Regions from separate parts of the Serratia sp. ID 25-353 genome, predicted to be linked through region 1. Evidence: predicted binding sites of a transcription regulator. Region 1 holds the regulator's gene; each other region holds the start of a gene.
What was found. Region 1 encodes sigma-54, which starts transcription at its own class of promoters, with help from an activator protein. Its sites were predicted from a motif close to GTTGGCACANNTTTCGCTNT; they were not measured.
Positions count from the first base shown of each region.

Region 2: a site for sigma-54 is predicted at 2,742-2,761, ahead of glnA (glutamate--ammonia ligase). Genes of this name have one in related genera too.
Region 3: a site for sigma-54 is predicted at 1,833-1,852, ahead of glnK (P-II family nitrogen regulator). Genes of this name have one in related genera too.

Region 1 is NZ_CM139236.1:4,483,269-4,488,629, forward strand. Features, by position in the region: gene kdsC (3-deoxy-manno-octulosonate-8-phosphatase KdsC) at 1-347, shown strand, start outside; gene lptC (LPS export ABC transporter periplasmic protein LptC) at 344-922, shown strand; gene lptA (lipopolysaccharide ABC transporter substrate-binding protein LptA) at 891-1,430, shown strand; gene lptB (LPS export ABC transporter ATP-binding protein) at 1,437-2,162, shown strand; gene rpoN (RNA polymerase factor sigma-54) at 2,215-3,648, shown strand; gene hpf (ribosome hibernation promoting factor) at 3,672-3,959, shown strand; gene ptsN (PTS IIA-like nitrogen regulatory protein PtsN) at 4,115-4,576, shown strand; gene rapZ (RNase adapter RapZ) at 4,706-5,361, shown strand, end outside.
Region 2 is NZ_CM139236.1:5,027,123-5,032,483, forward strand. Features, by position in the region: gene yihX (glucose-1-phosphatase) at 1-480, opposite strand, end outside; gene typA (ribosome-dependent GTPase TypA) at 647-2,470, opposite strand; gene glnA (glutamate--ammonia ligase) at 2,841-4,250, shown strand; gene glnL (nitrogen regulation protein NR(II)) at 4,444-5,361, shown strand, end outside.
Region 3 is NZ_CM139236.1:3,162,581-3,167,941, forward strand. Features, by position in the region: gene tesB (acyl-CoA thioesterase II) at 1-30, shown strand, start outside; gene amtB (ammonium transporter AmtB) at 121-1,407, opposite strand; gene glnK (P-II family nitrogen regulator) at 1,444-1,782, opposite strand; gene smdB (multidrug efflux ABC transporter permease/ATP-binding subunit SmdB) at 2,061-3,839, opposite strand; gene smdA (multidrug efflux ABC transporter permease/ATP-binding subunit SmdA) at 3,832-5,361, opposite strand, start outside.

The sequences.
Region 1 (5,361 bases):
TCATCACCGGTCGCTCCGCCAAGCTGCTGGAAGACCGCGCGCAGACGCTCGGTATCACCCATCTTTATCAGGGGCAGTCCGATAAGCTTTTGGCCTTCCGCGAACTGTTGGATAAACTGTCGTTAACGGCGGATCAGGTCGCCTATATCGGCGATGACCTGATCGACTGGCCGGTGATGGCGCAGGTCGGCCTGGCGGTCGCGGTGGCGGACGCACATCCGCTGTTGACGCCGCGCGCCCACTACGTCACCCGCATTGCCGGCGGCCGCGGTGCAGTGCGCGAACTGTGCGACATCATTCTTTTGGCTCAAAATAAGCTGGAGGACGCCAAAGGGCTGTCGATATGAGTAAAACCAAACTGTGGATCACCATCCTGTTGACGGTGATCGTTCTGGCGCTGATCGGCTGGAACATGACGGACTTCAGCGACGACACGGCCCCTGGCCCGGTCAACGATAAGGATCCGACCTACCAGAGCCAGCACACGGTCACCGTGGTGTACAACCCGGCCGGCAAGCTGAATTACAAACTGGTGGCGGAAGACGCGAAGTATTACACCGCCGGCGAACTGAGCTGGTTCACCCAGCCGGTAATGACGCTGTTCGATGAGAATGCGGTGGCCACCTGGTCAGTTCGCGCCGATCGCGCCAAACTGACTAAAGACCGGATGCTGTATCTGTATGGTCACGTCGAGGTAAACAGCCTGACCACCACCTCGCAGCTGGAAAAAATTAAGACGGACAACGCTCAGGTAAACCTGGTCACCCAGGACGTCACCTCCGATGACGAAGTCACGCTTTACGGGACCAATTTTACCTCTAACGGCATGAAAATGCGTGGGAACCTGCGGACCAAAACCGCTGAGCTGATTGATAAGGTTAAGACCAACTATGAAATTCAGAACCAAAAACCAACTCCGTAACCTGTTGCTCGGCAGCTTAGTTTTGGCCGCCAGCGCCCCCGCTCTGGCGCTGAAATCCGACTCCAGCCAGCCGGTGAGCATCGACTCGCTCAAACAGTCGTTGGACATGCAGAGCAACGTCAGCACCTTCACCGACAACGTGGTGATCAAACAGGGCACCATCGATATTCGCGCCGACAAGGTGGTGGTCACCCGCCCGGGCGGAGATCAGAATAAGACCTATATTGAAGCGTTCGGCAACCCGGTAACCTTCTACCAGATGCAGGACAGCGGCAAGCCGGTCAAAGGCCACGCGCAGAAAGTGCGTTACGACGTGGCGACCCAGCTGGTGACCCTGACGGGCAACGCCTATCTGGAGCAGCTCGACAGCAACGTGAAAGGCGATCGCATCACCTATCTGGTGCAACAGCAGCAAATGCAGGCGTTTAGCGACAAAGGCAAACGCGTGACAACGGTTCTGGTACCGTCGCAGTTGCAAGACAAAAACGAGCAAAAAAAGAGTAACTAATCACTTATGGCAACACTCATCGCAGAAAACCTGGCGAAAGCCTACAAGGGCCGTAAAGTTGTCGAAGACGTCAGCCTGAAAGTGAAATCCGGCGAGATCGTCGGCCTGCTCGGGCCGAACGGCGCCGGTAAAACCACCACCTTCTACATGGTGGTCGGCATCGTGCCACGCGACGCCGGGCGCATCGTGATCGACGAAGAAGACATCAGCCTGCTGCCACTGCACGCCCGCGCGCGCCGCGGCATCGGCTATCTGCCGCAGGAAGCGTCGATCTTCCGCCGCCTGAGCGTGTACGACAACCTGATGGCGGTGCTGGAGATCCGTCCCGATCTCACCAGCGAACAGCGCGAAGACCGCGCCAAAGAGCTGATGGAAGAGTTCCACATCTCCCATCTGCGCGACAGCCTCGGCCAGGCGCTGTCCGGTGGTGAACGCCGCCGCGTCGAAATCGCCCGCGCGCTGGCGGCCAACCCGAAATTCATTCTGCTGGACGAACCCTTCGCCGGGGTGGATCCGATTTCCGTTATCGACATCAAAAAAATCATCGAGCACCTGCGTGACAGCGGCCTGGGCGTGCTGATCACCGACCACAACGTGCGCGAGACGCTGGACGTATGTGAACGCGCCTACATCGTCAGCCAGGGCAAACTGATTGCCCACGGCACGCCGGATGCTATTCTGGCCGACGAGCAGGTAAAACGCGTTTATCTGGGCGAAGAGTTCCGCCTCTAAGCGCCGGCGCGCCCTGCGGGGCGACACCGTTAACGGAAGTAGACAGAAAACTATGAAGCAAGGTTTGCAACTCAGGCTCAGCCAACAGCTGGCCATGACTCCTCAGCTCCAGCAGGCGATCCGCCTGCTGCAGTTGTCCACGCTTGAGCTTCAGCAAGAGATCCAGCTGGCGCTGGAGAGCAATCCGCTGCTTGAACAGACCGATCTGCACGACGAAATCGACGCCAAAGAAACCCAGGAAACCGAGGGGCTCGATACCCGCGAGGCGCTGGAACAGAAAGACATGCCGGAAGAGCTGCCGCTGGACGCCACCTGGGATGAGATCTACACCGCCGGCACGCCGTCCGGCACCGGCACCGACTACAGCGACGACGAGCTGCCGGTCTATCAGGGCGAGACCACCCAAACGCTGCAGGATTACCTGATGTGGCAGGTAGATCTGACGCCGTTTTCCGATACCGACGCCGCCATCGCCACCTCCATCGTCGACGCGGTGGACGACACCGGCTATCTCACCGTGCCGCTGGAAGACATTCTGGAAAGCCTGGGCGACGAGAACGTGACCCTTGAAGAAGTCGAGGCGGTGTTGAAGCGCGTGCAGCGTTTCGATCCGATCGGCGTCGCCGCGCGCGATCTGCGCGATTGCCTGCTGGTGCAGCTCTCCCAATACGCCAAAGACACCCCTTATCTGGCCGAAGCGCGGCTGATCATCAGCGAGCATCTGGATCTGTTGGCCAACCACGACTTTCGCAGCCTGATGCGATCAACCCGGCTAAAAGAAGATACACTGAAAGAAGCGATGCTGCTGATTCAGTCGCTCGATCCGCGCCCGGGGCAGTCGATCAATACCGGCGAATCGGAATACGTGATCCCGGACGTGCTGGTGCGCAAGACGCAGAACACGTGGACGGTCGAGCTCAACGGCGACAGCGTGCCGCGTTTGAAGATCAATCAGCAGTACGCCGCGCTGGGCAACAGCGCCCGCAGCGAAGCCGACGGCCAGTTCATCCGCAGCAACCTGCAGGAAGCCAAGTGGTTGATTAAAAGCCTGGAAAGCCGCAACGAGACGCTGCTGAAGGTCACCCGCTGCATCGTCAGCCAACAGCAGGCGTTCTTCGAGCAAGGCGAAGAGTTTATGAAACCCATGGTGCTGGCGGATATCGCCCAGGCCGTGGAGATGCATGAATCGACGATCTCGCGCGTCACCACGCAGAAGTTTTTGCACAGCCCGCGCGGCATCTTCGAATTGAAATATTTCTTCTCCAGCCACGTGAATACCGACAGCGGCGGCGAAGCCTCCTCGACGGCGATCCGCGCGTTGGTGAAGAAATTGATTGCGGCGGAAAACCCCGCCAAACCACTCAGCGACAGCAAGCTGGCCACCTTGCTCTCCGATCAGGGGATCATCGTGGCGCGGCGCACCGTCGCCAAGTACCGAGAGTCTTTGTCCATCCCGCCGTCGAACCAGCGTAAACAGTTGGTTTGACCTCTATTGAGAAGGAAGACACTATGCAGCTCAACATTACCGGACACCACATCGAAATCACCGATCCGTTGCGCGAGTTCGTGAACAACAAGTTCGCCAAACTCGAACAGTATTTTGATCGCATCAATCAGGTGTATGTTGTATTAAGTGTGGAAAAAGTGCAGCAAATTGCGGAAGCAACGGTGCACGTGAATGGAGGCGAGTTGCACGCCACCTCGGAAGACGAGAATATGTATGCCGCAATTGATACGCTGATCGACAAATTGGCACGTCAATTGAACAAACATAAAGACAAATTGAAGCAACACTGACACCCTAACCCATTCCATGAGGTTGCATCTGTCGCAGCCTCGCCCTTCGGCGCGTGACCCGCATGGGTGACGCGCCGAACGGTAATCAGGGTTAAAACCGACGAAAAACCGCCTTGCCGGGTGCGCCCGGCGGCGCGGTTTTAAGTGAAGATGAGATGAACAACGAATATATGCAATTAAGCTCGGTGTTAAACATCGAGTGCACCAAAAGCTCGGTACACTGCACCAGCAAGAAGCGGGCTTTGGAAATTATCAGCGAACTGGCCGCCAAACAGCTCAATCTGCCTTCGCAGGTGGTGTTTGACGCGGTTCTCACCCGGGAACGCATGGGCAGCACCGGTATCGGCAACGGTATCGCCATTCCCCACGGCAAACTGGAAGAGGACACACTGCGGGCCGTTGGCGTGTTTATCCGTCTCGACCAACCCATCGCTTTCGACGCTATCGACAACCAGCCGGTCGACCTGCTGTTCGCGCTGCTGGTGCCTGCCGATCAGTGCAAAACCCATTTGCATACCCTGTCGCTGGTCGCCAAACGCCTGGCCGACAAAACCGTATGCCGCCGCCTGCGCGCCGCGCAGAGCGACGAAGAGCTTTACCAAATCATCACCGAGTGATGCCCGGCCGGCGTGACTTCCAGCCCGGATAACGATACTGTTTCACGATGATGGATCCGGCTGCGGCCGGAATAACAAAGTTTCCACCGGTGGCGATGAACGCCGCCGCGATGCCAGGGGAGTTGCCACATGGTGCTGATGATTGTCAGCGGCCGTTCCGGTTCCGGAAAATCCGTCGCCTTGCGGGCGCTGGAAGACATGGGTTTTTACTGCGTTGACAACCTGCCGGTGGTGCTGCTGCCGCAGCTCGCCAACACGCTGGCGGAACGCAATATCTCCGCGGCGGTCAGCATCGACGTGCGCAACATGCCGGAATCGCCGGAAGTGTTCGAATACGCGATGACTCAGCTGCCGGACAGCTTCTCGCCGCAGCTACTGTTCCTCGACGCCGATCGCAATACGCTGATCCGCCGTTACAGCGACACCCGCCGCCTGCACCCGCTCTCCAGCAAAAACCTGTCGCTGGAAAGCGCCATCGACGAAGAGAGCGATCTGCTCGAACCGCTGCGCTCGCGGGCTGACCTGATTATCGACACCTCGGAAATGTCGGTGCACGAGCTGGCCGAAATGCTGCGCACCCGCCTGCTGGGCAAGCGCGAGCGCGAACTGACCATGGTGTTCGAATCCTTCGGCTTCAAGCACGGCATCCCGATCGATGCCGACTACGTGTTCGACGTGCGCTTCCTGCCGAACCCGCACTGGGATCCAAAGCTGCGGCCGATGACCGGTCTGGACAAGCCGGTCGCGTCGTTCCTCGATCGCCATACCGAAGTGCACAACTTCAT
Region 2 (5,361 bases), 540 kb from region 1:
GTCAGCGGCGGCGGTGTTTTCCGCAGCCAGCACATGCTGATAAATGTTGGCTTCCGGCTTGCGCATGCCGAGATCTTGCGACAGATAGAGATGATCGGCGGCGGCGGCCACTTCAGGATAGTGCTGCGGCCAGTAGTTGCAGTGCAGACGGTTGGTGTTCGACAGTACCACCACCCGGTTACCCTCGTTGCGCAGGCGCTGCATGATGTCGATCACCTCCGGGCGAAGCGCGACGAATACCGCCTGCCAGCCGGTGGCGAATTGCTCGAAGCTGAGCGCGATGCCCATTTCATCGCACAGCTTGCCGGCGAAGTCTTCGTCGCTGATTTCACCGCGTTCATGTTGCTGGAACACCTCACCCATGGCGAAACGATCGGACAGCACCGCCAACGGCGTGCCGCTCAAATTGCTCCACACGCCCAGCACACGCTTGAAATCGATATCGACGATCACATTACCTAAATCAAAGATATACAGCATAGTCCTCTCCTGATGGGCCGGTGAGATTTCACTGTAGCGGGAAAAGGAACAGCTGAACAGGGAGCGAACGGAAAAGCGCATAGCGCGCCGCACAAACGGGGAACAACAGAGGAAAACACTCAGGGCGCGAGAACCGCGCCCTAAGCATGAGACACTCAATCAGCGATTAAGCGTCTTTAGGACCACGGCTGGCACGCTTACGATCGTTTTCCGTCAGGTGACGCTTACGGATACGGATCGAGGTTGGCGTCACTTCTACCAGTTCGTCGTCATCGATGAACTCCAGAGCTTGCTCCAGGGTCATTTTGATGGCCGGAACCAGGGTAGTCGCTTCGTCAGTACCGGAAGCACGCATGTTGGTCAGCTTCTTACCGGTCAGGCAGTTTACGGTCAGGTCGTTAGAACGTGAGTGAATACCGATGATCTGGCCTTCATACACTTCTGCGCCGTGGCCCAGGAACAGCTTGCCGCGATCCTGCAGGCCGAACAGCGCGAACGCTACCGCTTTGCCCTGGCCGTTGGAGATCAGCACGCCGTTCTGGCGCTGACCCACTTCGCCCGGACGCACGTCGTCGTAGTGGCTGAAGGTGGAGTACAGCAGGCCGGTACCCGAAGTCATGGTCATGAATTCGTTACGGAAGCCGATCAGACCGCGGCTTGGGATCACGTAGTCGAGACGCACGCGGCCCTTACCGTCCGGATCCATGTTTTTCAGGTCGGCTTTACGCTCACCCATCGCCTGCATCACGGAACCCTGATGCTGCTCTTCGATATCCAGCGTCACGTTCTCGAATGGCTCCTGCTTGCGGCCATCGATTTCGCGGAAGATAACTTTCGGACGGGATACCGCCAGCTCGAAACCTTCGCGACGCATGTTTTCGATCAGCACCGACAGGTGCAGCTCGCCACGACCGGAGACGCGGAAGGCGTCCGCATCGTCGGTTTCTTCAACGCGCAGCGCCACGTTGTGCACCAGCTCTTTGTTCAGACGGTCAAGGATCTGACGCGACGTCACGTACTTGCCTTCTTTACCGCAGAACGGCGAGGTGTTGACGTTGAAGAACATGGTTACGGTCGGTTCGTCGACGGACAGCGCCGGCAGCGCTTCTACGGCGTTGGTGTCGCAGATGGTGTCGGAGATGTTCAGCTCGCCCAGGCCGGTGATGGCGATGATGTCGCCCGCTTCCGCCAGGGTGCTGTCGATACGCTCCAGACCCAGGTGACCCAGCACTTTGCCCACTTTACCGTTGCGAGTTTTACCTTCGCTGTCGATGATGGTGACCTGCTGGTTCGGCTTCACTTTACCGCGCTTGATGCGGCCGATGCCGATAACGCCCAGGTAGTTGTTGTAGTCCAACTGGGAGATCTGCATCTGGAATGGCGCTTCCAGCTCAACCTGCGGCGCAGACACGTGGTCGACGATCGCCTGATACAGCGGGGTCATGTCTTCCGCCATGTCGGTGTGGTCGACGCCGGCGATGCCGTTCAGCGCAGAAGCGTAGATGATCGGGAAGTCGAGCTGCTCGTCGGTCGCGTCGAGATTCACGAACAGGTCGAACACCTGATCCACAACCCAGTCAGGGCGCGCGCCAGGACGGTCAACCTTGTTGATGACCACGATCGGCTTCAGACCGTTGGCGAAGGCCTTCTTAGTCACGAAGCGGGTTTGCGGCATAGGGCCATCCATTGCATCCACAACCAGCAGCACCGAGTCAACCATCGACATCACGCGCTCTACCTCGCCGCCGAAGTCGGCGTGTCCTGGGGTATCCACGATGTTGATACGGTAACCGTTCCAATTAATGGCGGTGTTTTTTGCGAGGATGGTAATCCCACGCTCTTTCTCCAAATCGTTGGAGTCCATTACGCGTTCGGTCGCTTCCGCACGCTCTCCGAAAGTACCGGATTGTTGCAGCAGCTTGTCAACCAGGGTGGTTTTACCATGGTCAACGTGGGCAATAATGGCGATGTTACGCAAATTTTCGATCACAGCTTTGCCTCGGGCATTAGAAATAGCGCGCTATTGTACACGTATTAAGCGAGGGACTAAACAAGATCACAACCATCTCTTATAAACAACCGCGTACCGGTCAGTTTGTGATCCCTTTCACGGTGCAAAAAGCCGCAATCGTTGCACTTTTGCACCATTTCAGTGCCCACGCTCACCCTTATTGCACCATAACAGTGCAAATTATCGTTGGTGGTGCATACTGTGGCTGGGTAAAACCCGCGCAGAAAGGCGATGAACGCCTTTTTAAAAAGTTGGCACGCTTTTCGCTTTAGTCTTTTCAAGGCGAAAAAAAGCCAGTTCCACAGATTCGTTCCACGACGACGACAATGATAAACCGGGAGAGTTAAGTATGTCCGCTGAACACGTTTTGACGATGCTGAATGAGCATGAAGTGAAATTCGTAGACCTGCGTTTCACTGACACCAAGGGTAAGGAACAGCACGTGACGATCCCGGCTCACCAGGTAAACGCCGACTTCTTCGAAGAAGGTAAAATGTTTGACGGCTCCTCTATCGGTGGTTGGAAGGGCATCAACGAATCTGACATGGTGCTGATGCCGGACGCCAGCACGGCGGTTCTGGATCCGTTCTTCGAAGAACCAACGCTGATCATTCGCTGCGACATTCTCGAGCCGGGCACCATGCAAGGCTACGATCGCGACCCGCGCTCCATCTCCAAACGCGCCGAAGACTTTCTGCGCTCCTCCGGCATCGCGGATACCGTGCTGTTCGGGCCAGAGCCTGAGTTCTTCCTGTTCGACGATATCCGCTTCGGCAGCAGCATCCGCGGGTCCCACGTGGCCATCGACGACATCGAAGGCGCCTGGAACTCCGGTACAAAATACGACGGCGGCAACAAAGGCCACCGTCCGGCGGTGAAAGGCGGTTACTTCCCGGTTCCACCGGTCGACTCTTCGCAGGATCTGCGTTCCACCATGTGTCTGACCATGGAAGAGATGGGCCTGGTGGTTGAAGCGCACCACCACGAAGTGGCGACCGCCGGTCAGAACGAAGTGGCAACCCGCTTCAACACCATGACCAAGAAAGCCGACGAAATTCAGATCTACAAATATGTGGTGCACAACGTGGCGCACGCCTTCGGCAAAACCGCGACCTTCATGCCGAAGCCCATGTTCGGCGACAACGGTTCCGGCATGCACTGCCACATGTCGCTCTCCAAGAACGGCACCAACCTGTTCGCCGGCGATAAATACGGCGGCCTGTCTGAAACCGCGCTGTTCTACATCGGCGGCATCATCAAGCACGCCAAGGCGATCAATGCGCTGGCCAACCCGACCACCAACTCGTACAAGCGTCTGGTGCCAGGCTACGAAGCGCCGGTGATGCTGGCTTACTCCGCCCGTAACCGCTCTGCGTCCATCCGCATCCCGGTGGTCTCCAGCCCGAAAGCGCGCCGCATCGAAGCCCGCTTCCCGGATCCGGCGGCTAACCCATACCTGTGCTTCGCCGCGCTGCTGATGGCCGGCCTGGACGGCATCATCAACAAGATCCACCCTGGCGACGCCATGGACAAAAACCTGTACGACCTGCCGCCGGAAGAAGAAGCCGAGATCCCAAAAGTGGCCGGCTCACTGGACGAGGCAATGGCCGCACTGAACGAAGACCGCGAGTTCCTGACCCGTGGCGGCGTGTTCACCGACGATGCAATCGATGCCTACATCGAACTGCGCAAAGAAGAGATGGACCGCGTTCGCATGACGCCACACCCGGTTGAGTTCGAACTGTACTACAGCGTCTAAGCCCTACCCGCGCCGTCTGCACAGGCGGACGGCGCCCACATTTTTGTTATCGCTTTTTTGTTGCCGTGGAAACTTTCAGCCCATCTTCGGATGGGTTTTTTTCTCCACCGTATTTTCTGCAAAACTATTCCATACCGCGCCGATCCCGGATGGAGTAGGATAGATGCACTAAAAAGGTGCAGGAGTCTGCTGTATGGCAACTGGCAAGCTGCCCGATGCTGGGCAGATCCTCAATTCACTCATCAACAGCATCCTGCTGTTGGATGACTCACTGGCGGTTCACTACGCCAACCCGGCGGCACAGCAACTGCTGGCGCAAAGCTCCCGCAAGCTGTTCGGTACGCCGCTGCCCGATTTGCTCGGTTATTTTTCGCTGAACGTCTCTTTGATGCGCGAAAGCCTGCGCGCCGGTCAGGGCTTTACCGACAACGAAGTGACCCTGGTGGTCGACGGACGCGCGCACATCCTTTCTCTGACCGCTCAGGCGCTGCCGGAAGGCTATATCCTGGTCGAGCTGGCGCCGATGGACAATCAGCGCCGCCTGAGCCAGGAACAGCTGCAGCATGCTCAACAGGTGGCGGCCCGCGATCTGGTACGCGGTTTGGCGCACGAGATTAAAAATCCGCTGGGCGGCCTGCGCGGCGCGGCGCAGCTGTTGGCCAAGGCGCTGCCCGATCCGGCGCTGACCGAATACACCAAGGTGATCATCGAGCAGGCCGATCGGCTGCGCAATCTGGTGGATCGCCTGCTCGGCCCGCAGCGGCCCGGTCAGCACATTACCCAGAGCATTCATCAGGTCGCGGAGCGCGTCTGCCAGCTGGTGTCGCTGGAAATGCCGGATAACGTCACGCTGGTGCGCGACTACGATCCGAGCCTGCCGGAAATGGCCCACGACCCGGATCAGATTGAACAGGTGCTGCTGAACATCACCCGCAATGCGCTGCAGGCGCTGGGCGAGGCGGGCGGCACCATCACGCTGCGCACCCGCACCGCGTTTCAGATTACGTTGCACGGCACCCGCTACCGCCTGGCGGCGCGCATCGACGTCGAAGACGACGGCCCCGGCGTGCCGGCGCAGCTGCAGGACACGCTGTTCTACCCGATGGTCAGC
Region 3 (5,361 bases), 1.3 Mb from region 1:
GAAGGGGTGATTCGCCAGCGCGACGCCTGATCCGCAGCATAAAGAAAGGGGCGATGTTTCCATCGCCCCTTTTGGCTTCATCATTATTTTAGTCTTTAGCGCACTGCCCTGCTTCGAGTCTTATTGGTTGTAGGCGCTCTCGCCGTGACTGTTGACGTCCAGCCCCTCGCGTTCCTGCTCTTCCGGCACTCTCAGACCCACCATCGCTCCCGCGATCTTGAAGGCGATAAAGGCGACGACGCTCGACCATACCAGCGTGATCAGCACGCTCACCAGCTGGATCCAGACCTGATGGCCCATCGTCACCCCTTCGGCATAGCCGGTGCCGCCCAGTGAAGAGGCGGTGAACACCCCGGTCAGCAGACAGCCGACGATGCCGCACACCCCGTGTACGCCGAACACGTCGCAGGTGTCGTCCACTTTCAGCCATTTCTTCAGCGTCACTACGCCCCACAGGCCGGCGACGCCGCCCACCAGGCCGATGATCAACGCCCCGCCCACGCCCACGGTGCCCGCCGCCGGCGTCACCGCAACCAGCCCGGCGATCATGCCGGAGCAGGCGCCCAGCAGCGAAGGCTTGCCGCGCAGCACCCACTCGGCGAAGGTCCAGGAGAGAATGGCGCCCGCAGTGGCGACCACGGTATTGAGGAATGCCAGGGCCGCAATGCCGTTGGCCGCGCTGGCGGAGCCGGCGTTGAAACCGAACCAGCCGATATACAGGATGGACGCCCCGGTAAACACCATCGGCAGGTTGTGCGGTTTGAACGCCTCTTTACCGAAGCCGGCGCGCTTGCCGATCAGGTAGGCACCGATCAACCCGGCGCTGGCGGCGTTGATGTGCACCACGGTGCCGCCGGCGAAGTCCAATGCGCCGTCGGCGGCCAGGTAGCCGCCGCCCCACACCATGTGCGCAATCGGCAGATAAGACAGGGTGAACCATACGATCGCGAAGATCAGCACCGCCGAGAAGCGAATGCGTTCGGCGAAGCCCCCCACCACCAGCGCCACGGTAATGCAGGCGAAGGACGCCTGGAAGGCGACGTGGATCATCTGGCTGATGCTGCCGGTGACGCTGTCGATGCCGATGCCTTTCAGCATCGCCGTTTCGAACCCGCCAAACACCGCATTGCCCTCGCTGAACGCCAGGCTGTAGCCATACAACACCCACAGTACGCAGACCAGCGCGAAGGTGACGGTGACCTGCGTCAGCATCGACAGCACGTTTTTGCCGCGCAGCAGGCCACCATAAAACAACGCGATGCCCGGCAGCGTCATGAACAGCACCAACGCGGTGCAGATCATCATAAAGGCGTTGTCGGGCTTATCGGCGACCGCCGGGGCGGCCAGGGCCAAAGAAGGAACCAGGGTTACCGAACTCAGGCCCAACATGGATAACAGTCTTTTCATTATCAATCCATCCCCATCACTTAACTGAGTTCGCGGTTACAGTGCCGATTCGTCGGTTTCGCCGGTGCGAATGCGGATCACGCGTTGCAACTCGGCAACGAAAATTTTGCCGTCGCCGATTTTGCCGGTGTAGGCGGCTTTGCTAATCACATCAACCACTTCATCCAACTGATCGTCGGCAATGGCGATATCGATTTTAACCTTGGGCAGGAAGTTGACGTTATACTCGGCGCCGCGATACAGCTCGGCATGCCCCTTCTGGCGGCCAAAGCCCTTCACTTCGGTTACGGTCAACCCCTGAATGCCCACGGAGGACAGAGCCTCGCGCACGTCCTCCAGCTTGAACGGTTTGATTACCACGGTCACCAGCTTCATATTGCCCCTCCACGAATTAAGCCCAAACTCACCCCTGGTACGCGTCATATGTAGCAAGGGCTGTGCCATATTTAATTTTGCATGGTGATTCAGTGGATTAGCGGGTACGCGGGCACCATCAGGCCCCGTCGCCGTACCGATACCTTAAATTGATTAAATATCGCGCACTAATTTGGTGCGCATCGCGTCGAAAAAGTGCAGAAAGGGGGCGTGATGCAGGCGGGTTGCCTGCTTGTGGTGCGAGGGAAAGAAAGAAGGGCCGCGATCGCGGCCCATGTTCAGGCGGGTTGGCTCTCTTCGCGCACCGCTTCCGCCAGCTGCTCGCCCGCCAGCTGCAGCTGGTACATCTGGTAGTAGCGCCCCTGCTGCGCCAGCAGCTGCTGATGGTTACCCTGCTCTACCGCCTGGCCGCGATGCAGCACCAGGATGGAATCGGCATCGACGATGGTCGACAGCCGGTGGGCGATCACCACCAGCGTGGTGTGCTCGCGGATCGCACGCAACGCGCGCTGGATCGCCTGTTCGGTGCCCGAGTCGATGTTGGCGGTCGCCTCGTCGAGGATCAGGATCTGCGGCGCCTGCACCAAGACCCGCGCCATCGCCAGCAGCTGTTTCTGCCCGACCGACAGGTTATTGCCCTGCTCCCCCAGCCGGGTGTGAATACCCTGCGGGAAGCCGCGCACCAGATCCGCCAGCTGCACCGTTTCCAGCGCCCGCCACACGGCGTCTTCCTCGATGTTGCGCCCCAACGTGACGTTGGCCAGCACCGAATCGGCGATCACCACCGGATCCTGCTGCACCATCGCCACGCCCTGGCGCAGCGTGCGGTGCGACAGGCTGGATAGCGGGCGGCCATCGAGGCGCACTTCCCCTTCGCTGACCGGGTAATAGCCCATCAGCAGGTTGGCTAAGGTGCTCTTGCCGCTGCCGGTATGCCCAACCAGCGCCACGAAGCCGCGCGAAGGCACCGCCAGCGAAATGTGCTGCAGCACCTTTTTGTCCGCGCGGTAAGCGAAGCTCAGATCGGTGATGTCGATGCGGCCACCGGCCAACGGACGATCGTCGGCGCCGTAACTCTGCTGGCTGCGATCCATCAGCTCGAAAATGCGTTCGCCGGCCACTACCGCCTGCTGCAGGATCGATTGCTGCGACGTGAGCTCGATCAGCGGTTCGTTCAGGCGCCCCAGGTAGTTGATGAAGGCGTAGAGCACGCCGACGCCAATCACCCCCTCGCCGCTGAAGCCGAACAGCATCAGCAATCCGCACAGCACCAGCGCCGAAAACAGGCTGAGCAGCGGCCGCAGCAGGAAACCGTCGAGCCGCAGGGTCTGCATGCGCGCCAGATAGTGCGACTGGCTGGCGGCGCTCATGCGTTCGCCGAAGCGCACCTGCTGGCGGAACTGCTGAATCACGCCCATGCCGTTGATCACTTCGTTGAAGCCGTCGTTGATGTCCGCCAGATAGCTGCGCACCCGTCGCACGATCGGTGTGCTGTAGTATTGATAGATGCCCATCACCACGAACACCGCCGGGAAGATGCAGACCGCCACCAGCGCCATGCGCCAGTCGAGGCTGAACATCGCCACCAGCATGGTGCCGATCAGCGCGGCGCTTTTCAGCACCGTGGAGACCACCATCACGTACAGATCCTTGATCACCTCGGTGTCGTTGGTGACGCGCGAGATCAATTGCCCGACCGGCTGCGTATCGAAGGCGCTGAGCGGCTGGCGCAGCGCGGCGTCCATCACGTCGGTGCGCAGCCGCTGCACCACGCCCACCGCCGCCTGGTTGAACAGCAGCGCCTGAAAGTAGTGCAGCGCCGCCGCCAGCAGCTCCAGCAGAATGTAAGCCGCCGCCAGCCCGCCGACGATCATCAGCGGCAGTTGTCCTTTGGCGACGTAGTTATCGATAAAATAGCTCACCAGGATCGGCCCGGCGACTTCCGCCGCCGCCGCTATCCACAGCATCAACACCGCCAGCCCCAGCGGTTTGCGGTACGGCGAGCCGTAGGCCAGCAGCCGCTTCAGCGTCGGCCACAGCTTTTGCACTTTATTCATCGGCCAACGCCTCCTCGCCGTTTTCCGGCGCTTCGTCCAGCGCCGCTTCCAGCTGCTGATAACGGTACATATCGCGATACCAGCCCGGCTGCGCCGCCAGCGCAGCCGGATCGCCGCGCTGGGCAACGCCACCGTGCTGCATCACCAGGATCTCGCTGGCTTCAGTCAATGCCGACAGCCGGTGCGCGCTGATGATCACCGTGCGATCTTGCCCCCAGCTGCGCAGGTTATGCAGGATCTGGTGTTCGGTACGGCCGTCCACCGCCGACAACGCGTCGTCGAGGATCAGGATCTCCGCATCCAGCAGCAGCGCACGCGCAATGGAGATACGCTGTTTCTGCCCACCCGACAGCATCACGCCGCGCTCGCCCACCTCGGTGTCATAGCCCTGCGGCAGCCGCAGAATGTCCTCATGAACGCTGGCCAACCGCGCCGCCTGTTCGATCTGCGCCTGCGTCGCGCCCGGATGGCCCAACGCGATGTTGTTCGCCACGGTATCGGAGAACAGGAACGGCGTTTGGCTCACCACCGACAGCCGCGAACGCCAGTCGTCGAGTTTGACCTGCGGCAACGGCAGGCCGTGATAGCGGATCTGCCCTTCGTTGACATCGAACTGGCGCTGAATTAGCGACAGTAATGTCGATTTACCGGCCCCGGTCGGCCCGCACAGCCCCAGCATTTGCCCCGGCTTTAGCGTCAGCGTCACGTCATGCAGCGCCGGGCGCGGGTTTTCCGGGTAGTGGAACGCGCGGATATCCACGTCCAGCACGCCGCGCCCGGCCGGCAGCGCCTGCGGGCCGTCCTGCACCGCCGGAGCCTCGTCGAGCAGGCTGCGGATGCGGCTGTAGGCCGCGCTGCCGCGCTCGACGATGTTGAACATCCAGGCCAGCGCCAGCATCGGCCAGATCATCAGGCCGAGATACATCACAAAGCTGGTCAGTTGCCCGAGCGTCAGCGAACCGTTCACCACCATCCAGCTGCCACCGCCGATGGCCAGCAGGTTAGAGGCGCCGATGGCGATATAAATGGTCGGATCGAAGCGTGCATCCACCCGCGCCACGTGCATGTTCTTGGCGCCGGTCTGCGCCGCGACTTCGGCGAAGCGGTTGGATTGGTGATCTTCCAGCCCGAAAGCCTTGATCATGCGGATGCTGGTCATGCTTTCCTGCGCCTGATCGTTCAGGCTGGAAAACGCCGCCTGCGCCGATTTAAAGCGCTGGTGCAGCTGGTCGCCGTAATATTTGATGGCGATCGCCATCAGCGGCATCGGGATCAATGCCAGCACCGTCAGCTGCCAGCTGATTTGGGTGCTCATCACCACCAGCACCACCAACCCCATCACCAGCGAATCCACCAGCGTCAGCACGCCTTCACCGGCGGCGAACACCACGCGGTCCACGTCGTTGGTGGCACGCGCCATCAGATCGCCGGTGCGGTGGCGCAGGTAGAACGCCGGGTTTTGCCGGCTGAGCTGGCGGTAAAAGTTTTCGCGCAGCTCGACCGCCAGCTGATAGGACGCGCC